2 regions of the Streptomyces sp. NBC_00726 genome follow, and region 2 is predicted to be linked to the other one. Evidence: riboswitches for the same ligand, from Rfam matches in the RefSeq annotation. Region 2 holds a riboswitch; the other holds the start of a gene.

Region 1 (3,422 bases), 1.1 Mb from region 2:
CGGCAGCCCTGACGTCGGGGGGTGTGCGTCAGGGCTGCCGGGGTTCGGAAGGCCGCGTGCGGGGAAGGGCCGGGGCGTCGGAGAAAGAGATCTCAGACCGTCAGACCGCGGGCGCGCAGCCAGGCCATCGGGTCGATGCCGGTGCCGCCCGGGGTGTGGACCTCCAGGTGGAGGTGTGGGCCGGTCACGTTGCCGGTCGCGCCGACGCGGCCGATGGTGTCGCCGGTGGTGACCTTCTGGCCGACCGTGACACCGATCGAGGACTGGTGGCAGAACCACAGCTCGGTGCCGTCCTCCAGCTCCAGCACCGTGCGGTAGCCGTAGGCGCCGGACCAGCCGGCCGACTTGATGGTGCCGGTGTGGATGGCCTTGATCGGGGTACCGGTCGGGGCCGCGAAGTCGAGGCCCGTGTGGTAGCCGGAGGACCACATCGAGCCGGCCTCGCCGAACGTCGAGGTGATCGTGTACGAGGAGGTGGGGAGGGAGTAACTGGCGGCGAGCTTGGCCAGGCGCAACGCCTCGGCCTTCTTCTTCGCCTCCTCCTCCGCCTTCTTCTTCTCGGCGGCGGCCTTGGCCTCGGCCTCGTCCTGCTGCTTCTTCGCCTCGGCGGCCGCCTTCTCGGCGGCGGCCTTCTCCTCGGCCGCCTTCGCCTCGGCGTCGGCGGCGCCCTGCTGCTGCTCGGCCTGCTGGAGGATGCGGGCGCGCAGCGCCTCGCCGGCGTCCGTGGTGCCGTGCTCGGCCTCGGCGGTGGTGATGCCGGCGGTGGTCAGCGGGGCGGCCGCGGTGGCGGTGGCGGGCGTTTCGGCCTCGCTCCCGCCGGAGAACAACGCGCCCACGCCGGGCAGGGACTTGGCGTCGGGGAGATTGTCCGCGATGGAATCGGGAAGAGAGATGGAGACCGGCGGCTTGCTCTGCGCGGTGGCCATGCCACCCGCACCGACGGCCGCGATGACACCGACGCCGAGGACGGTGGAGCTGCGGGCCAGACCATTGCGCTGCTTGGCGACACGGTGCTTGCCGCGGACGGGGCGGACGGACTCCTCGGTGGGATTCCATTCCTCCCAGGTCCGCTCCGATTCGGCGTCGTCGGCGCGGAAGCCGCTGTCGAAACCGGCGCCGGTGGCGAAGCCGTTGCCCCGATCGGTCACGTAGTCGCCGCCCTGTTCCGGGATGTACGCGGTGCCGGGGCCGGACGCGAAGTCGGCGCCGTACTCGGACACGAACCGGGAGGGTGATTCGGGGGCAGGCTTGTTGGACGCCACGCGGGCGCGCTCCTTTCCTTCCTTCTCGCCTACCGGGTTAGCTGACGGGTTCGGAGCAGGAAGGTCTCCTACGGGTTCCTCCGCCTCTTGTGAAGACGAAGACGCCCGATTCACCCCATGTAGGTGGTTCCCCGGTTCCCTTGCGGAATTCGGCGCACGCGCGCGGCGCCGTCCCTGACGACGGCTGGGACAACCGCGCTGCGTTATCGAACGTTAATAGACAGACGGGTCCGATTCCAAGCTGTTCCCGCTGATCGTTCACGCGATGGGCCCGGACTTTACGGGACACAACCGGGTGCAATCGGGCGAGTTGATCGGCACTCAACCACTACGCATTTTCTGACGTTGCGTCAAATGTTATGCGGAGCGACGCTCCTCAGTCACGCAGCGTGTCACCCGCTTTGACGATCTTCACCGTCCTGCGCCGGTCGGGCTGCCCCTTCGCCGGCCGTGCCACCGCGAGCAGCGCCATGTCGTCGGTCGACTCGCCCCCCGTATGCAGCCGTACGTCGTCGGTCAGCGCGGACAGCAGCTCCTCGGGCCCCGGGAAGAGCCGCCCGCGCAACCGCTCCGCCGGGTCGTAGAAGACACCCTCGGCGTCCCGGGCCTCCGACAGGCCGTCCGTGTAGAACAGCAGCGTCCCGCCGGACGGCAGCTCCCACTCGTCCGAGCGGTCCGGCCGCACCCCCAGGTCCATGCCCAGCGGCAGCGCGGGCTCCGAGGGCGTCAGCGCCTCCACCGCCCCGTCCCCGTACAGCAGCAACGGATCCGGATGGCCGCGGTTCACCAGTCGTACGCGCTCCGCGCCCGGCGGGATCTCCGCGAACACGGCGGTCACGAACCCCTCGAACGCGTCCAGACTGCTCCGCCGTACCGACTCACGCGCCAGCGCGCGCTCCAGCCGCTGCGCCACGCCCTCCAGCGACTTCTCGTGCTCCGCCGCCTCCCGGAACGCCCCGATCACCACCGCCACCGCGCCGACCGCCTCCAGCCCCTTCCCGCGTACGTCCCCCAGCACAAGCCGTACGCCGTACGGAGTGTCAGCGGCCGCGAAGAGGTCGCCCCCGACGAACTCGTCCGCCTGCGCCGCCTCGTACCGCGCGGCCACCTGGAGTCCGCCGAGCCGCTCGGGCGGCGCGGGGAGCACGGCCCGCATGGCCGTCTCGGCGATGATCCGGGCGGACGCCAGCTGCTCGCTTCCGCGCCGCACGACGCGGTTGATCACACACGCCTGGACGGCAACCGTGAGCACGGTGAGCAGTTCGATGAACGAGACCACCTTGACCAGATCACCGGTGTAGAGCCGGATGCCCGCGACGGCGAGCACCGCGGCGATCCCGATCCGGATCGTGGTACCCAGAGCGAAGAAGGGCGCGGCGATCAGCGGGGCGGCCGCGAACATCGGGACGGCCGTGAAGGAGGGTGGTGCAAAAAGGTCGAACACCACCCCGATGACGATCATCGCCACCGGCAGCACCCGGACGAACCGGCGACTGCCCGCGCCGTCGGGCCCGCGCCACCGTCGCGCTCTCTTCCCCACCTGCGGTCTCCTGCCCGGTGCGGCCACGGCCGGGACCGCGCACCTCCCCCAGCCTCGCGCCCGCCCGGCCACCGGGCGAATCCTCGGCCGCCGAAGGAGCGAAACGCGTCTGCGCCGGAAACGCATCAGGCCCGGCACGCTGCCTGCGTGCCGGGCCTGATCCATCAGTAGCGGGGACAGGATTTGAACCTGCGACCTCTGGGTTATGAGCCCAGCGAGCTACCGAGCTGCTCCACCCCGCGTCGGTGAACCCAACTCTACGGCATCTTCGGAGCCCTCATGACCACGCGGACCGCGACCGCCTTGATCCAAGCGTCAAAGTGCCGAAAACGAGAAGGTGTTGCAAGGAACATGTGTTCTGTCGCAAGGTATCTGCTGCACCCCCCGGCTCGGTGGGCTGCCCGTGTGAGCAGGCCCCCGACCGCGCATGCCGGCGCGCGTCGAGAGCCGCTCCCGGTCTCTGATCGCAGCCTGCCTGGAGGGCTCTCGACCATGGCCGCACCACTCGCCTCCGATCACACCCCCGCCCCCTCGGCCACCCCGCCGTCCCCCGCACGCGCCGCCGCCAAGAGCGGCCTCATCGGCGGTGTGATGGGCGCGGCGATGAGCGCGGCGGTGAA
Region 2 (3,422 bases):
TGTCCACGTTGGAGTCGGCGTGCGAGCCGCCGTTCAGGATGTTCATCATCGGAACGGGCAGCAGGTGCGCGTTCGGGCCGCCGAGGTAGCGGAACAGCGGGAGGTCGCTGGCCTCGGAGGCGGCGTGGGCGACGGCGAGGGAGACGCCGAGGATGGCGTTGGCGCCGAGCGAGCCCTTGTTCTCCGTGGCGTCCAGGTCGAACATCGCCTGGTCGATGAGGCGCTGCTCGGTGGCGTCGTAGCCGACGAGCTCCGGGCCGATCTGCTCGATCACGGCGAGGACGGCCTTCTCGACGCCCTTGCCCTGGTAGCGGTTGGGGTCGCCGTCGCGAAGCTCAATGGCCTCGAACGCGCCGGTGGAGGCGCCGGACGGAACAGCAGCACGACCGGTGCTGCCGTCGTCGAGGCCGACCTCGACCTCGACCGTGGGGTTGCCCCGGGAGTCGAGGATTTCCCGGGCTACGACGACGTCGATGGACGGCACGAGGCATCTCCTTCTGGGATATGACGCTGGTTGTGCAGGGTCGCTTTGGCCTTGCGACAAGAGCCTAACCGGCCCGGCCGTCTGCGTCGGACGACCGCCCGTCCCCTGGGACGAAAAAGGACCCAAGGGCGGGCATACCGGGGCGAAAGACCAGATAATTACTAGCCAGTAACTACAACAGTTGAACGGTCCCGGGCCGCCCGGCACCCTCCATACGGCGTGCCCCGGCCCGGCACACACGGGGGGAGTGCGTGCCGGGCCGGGGCGGCCCGAGCGATCAGCGAGGAGGGATCGCGGCGGGGCGCGGAGGGTGCGCTACTTCGTCAGGTGGAGCTGCTGGCCCGGGTAGATCAGGTCGGCGTCCTGGACGATGTCCTTGTTCAGCTTGAACAGCCGCTCCCAGCCACCCTTGACGTGGTGGTCGGCGGCGATCCTGCTCAGCGTGTCACCGGCGACGACCTTGTACTCGCCGTCACCCTTGGCAACCTTCTTGCCGGCCGGGGTGGTGACCGTCTTCTTCGTGGCCTTCGGGGCGTCCGAGCGGTCGGAGCGGTTGGTGGCCGGGGCCTCGGTGCGCTCGGCCTTCTTCGGGGCGGCCTCCTGCTTGGGGGCGGCCTCCTGCTTCGCGGCACCGGAGCCGGTGTCGACGCCCGGGTCGACACCGTCGTTGGCCAGGTTGCCGGCACCGGCGCAGGACCAGGCGCCCGGGCCCTGCATGTCGAGGAGCTTCTCGGCGGTGGCGATCTGCTGGGCCTTGGTGGCCAGGTCGGCGCGGGCCGCGTACTGCGTACCGCCGGCGGCGGCCCAGCTGGACTGGGAGAACTGGAGCCCGCCGTAGTAGCCGTTGCCGGTGTTGATCGACCAGTTGCCGCCGGACTCGCACTGGGCGACGGCGTCCCACGTGGCGACGGAGGCGGCGGAGGCGTTGGTCGCGCCCATCAGCGGCACGGCGACGGCGGCACCGGCGACACCGGCGAGCGTCGCGACACGGACGGCCTTGGAGGGGCGGCGGTGCTTGTTGCCCTTGCGGTTGAGCAGCATCGAGTCTTCTCCTCACCGACGCCTACGAGGTGAGCTGTCGGGTTCGGGCCAAGTGAGTTGCCCGGCCGCGCTGCTGGCGCGACTTCACCCCTAGCCGGCCCCGGTACGTCTCCCGACGACCGGGCCCAGCGCCTACCTGGGTCCCCCGCTCCTGCCTACGGCGCTTTCGCGTCTGTTCCCTCCGACCGACGGCAGGATTCGGCGTGACGGTCGACGGGGCCCGCGGTGCGAGCGGTTCTGACCGTAATCACACCGACCGGCCATATTCAAAGACGGACATACCGGATAATCATCCCGTAAGAGCATCCGATGAACCCTCATTTATGCAGGTCGGAACGGATGCGGCGGGACCTCCCGGACAAGGGGCGTGAGTTCACGCAAAGAGACCCATGTCTCACTCGGTCAAAAGTGGGACATGGGCCTCTTAAACCACCCAAAGCGCAGGGGGCTCCAACGGCTCATCCGGCGCTCTCGGCGACCTGGTCCGGGGCCGGATCACCGAGGCCCAGATCGAGGTTCTGACCGGGCAGGATGAGGTCCGGGTCGGAGCCCACCTCGTCCTTGTTCGCCTCGTACAGCTCGGGCCAGCCGCCGGGCAGGTCCTGCGCGTCGGCGATCGCCCAGAGGTTGTCCCCCGGCCGTACGGTGTACGTGCCGTCGGCCGGACCCGTGGCGCTGTCGCGCGCGTCGCCGTCGCCCCGCGAGGCGTGCCGGCCCGCGTCGCGCCCGTCGGCCGTCCCGGCGTCGTCGGCGGCCGGGGCGCCCCGGTGCTTGCCGCCCTTCGCCCGCGCGTCGTCCGTCGCGCCGCCCGTCTCACCGGCCGAGGGGTCCGCGGAGGGGTCGGCCGAGGTGTCCGCCGAGGGCGTCCCGGACGGGCCGTCCGCGGCGGACGGGGTGCCCGTGGGGTCGGCGGACGGGGAAGCGGAGGCGCCGGCCTTCTCCTCGGCGCTCCTGCCCGCGTGCTTGCCGGAGCTCTTGCCGGCCTCCTTGCCCGTGGCGGCCGCGCCGGACGCCTCGTCCGATCCGGTGGCCGACGAGCCCGAGGAGGCGTCGTCCACCGGATCGGTGCCGAGACCGGCGTCGAGCCCCGAGTCGGCGCTCCGGGCGGGCCCGTCCTCGTCCTCGTCACCCTGGTCCGCGTCCGCCGCGCCCGCGGCCTTGGTGAGCCCGGAGATCACCGCACAGCTCGGCCACGCCTTCGGACCCTTGGCGGCCAGGACCCGCTCGGCCACCGCGATCTGCTGCGAGCGGCTGGCGAGGTCGGCGCGCTCGGCGTAAGCCTCACCGCCGTACGCCTTCCACAGCTCCGGCGTGAACTGGAGACCGCCGTAGGAGCCGTTGCCGAGGTCGGCACTCCACGTCCCGCCGCTCTCGCAGTCGGCCACCCGGTCCCAGGTCGCGGCGTCCGCGGCGTGCGCGCTCGCGGCGCCGAGCAGCGGGATGGCGATCGCCGAGCCGGTGACGCCTGCGGCGACCACGATGGCGGGTGCCTGACGAGGGCGGCGGTGTCTGCCGTTCGCGGAGCCCATGGGAGATGCCTTCCGTGTGACTGACAAGCGACTGGTGCGTCGAACGGTGAACCTAGCGAAACTCGAACGTGAGTCACAAGTCGATGCAGTAGAGATCACGCGAAAGTCACAGAGTTGACAGAGTGTCACTTTCCCCGGCGCGCGCTCCGGGCGTGAATTGCACCGGCAGCGTGCGCAGTCCGCGCATGATGAGTCCGCCGCGCCACCTCAAATCGCTTGATTCTCCCGCAAGTCGCAGGTCCGGAAGGCGTGTCAGCAGGGTGGCGAGCGCGGTCTGTCCCTCCAGCCGGGCGAGCGGCGCTCCCAGACAGTAATGAATGCCGTGACCGTAGCCGAGGTGCTGATTGTCACTCCGCGACAGGTCCAGG

The links. Region 2 has a riboswitch for cyclic di-AMP ahead of OG338_RS10700 (transglycosylase family protein). Riboswitches for the same ligand answer to the same signal wherever they lie in the genome.
Region 1: it holds a riboswitch for cyclic di-AMP, as region 2 does, so the genes downstream of both, OG338_RS15600 (M23 family metallopeptidase) here and OG338_RS10700 (transglycosylase family protein) in region 2, are expected to answer to the same signal.

What each region holds. Positions count from the first base shown of each region.
Region 1 covers NZ_CP108983.1:3,491,726-3,495,147, reverse strand. The annotation lists gene OG338_RS15600 (M23 family metallopeptidase) at 93-1,262, opposite strand; cyclic di-AMP (ydaO/yuaA leader) riboswitch at 1,274-1,427, opposite strand; gene OG338_RS15595 (PP2C family protein-serine/threonine phosphatase) at 1,639-2,802, opposite strand; tRNA gene OG338_RS15590 (tRNA-Met) at 2,971-3,044, opposite strand; gene OG338_RS15585 (hypothetical protein) at 3,295-3,422, shown strand, end outside.
Region 2 covers NZ_CP108983.1:2,429,454-2,432,875, forward strand. The annotation lists gene eno (phosphopyruvate hydratase) at 1-484, opposite strand, end outside; gene OG338_RS10700 (transglycosylase family protein) at 800-1,525, opposite strand; cyclic di-AMP (ydaO/yuaA leader) riboswitch at 1,530-1,698, opposite strand; gene OG338_RS10705 (transglycosylase family protein) at 1,984-3,054, opposite strand; gene OG338_RS10710 (cytochrome P450) at 3,161-3,422, opposite strand, start outside.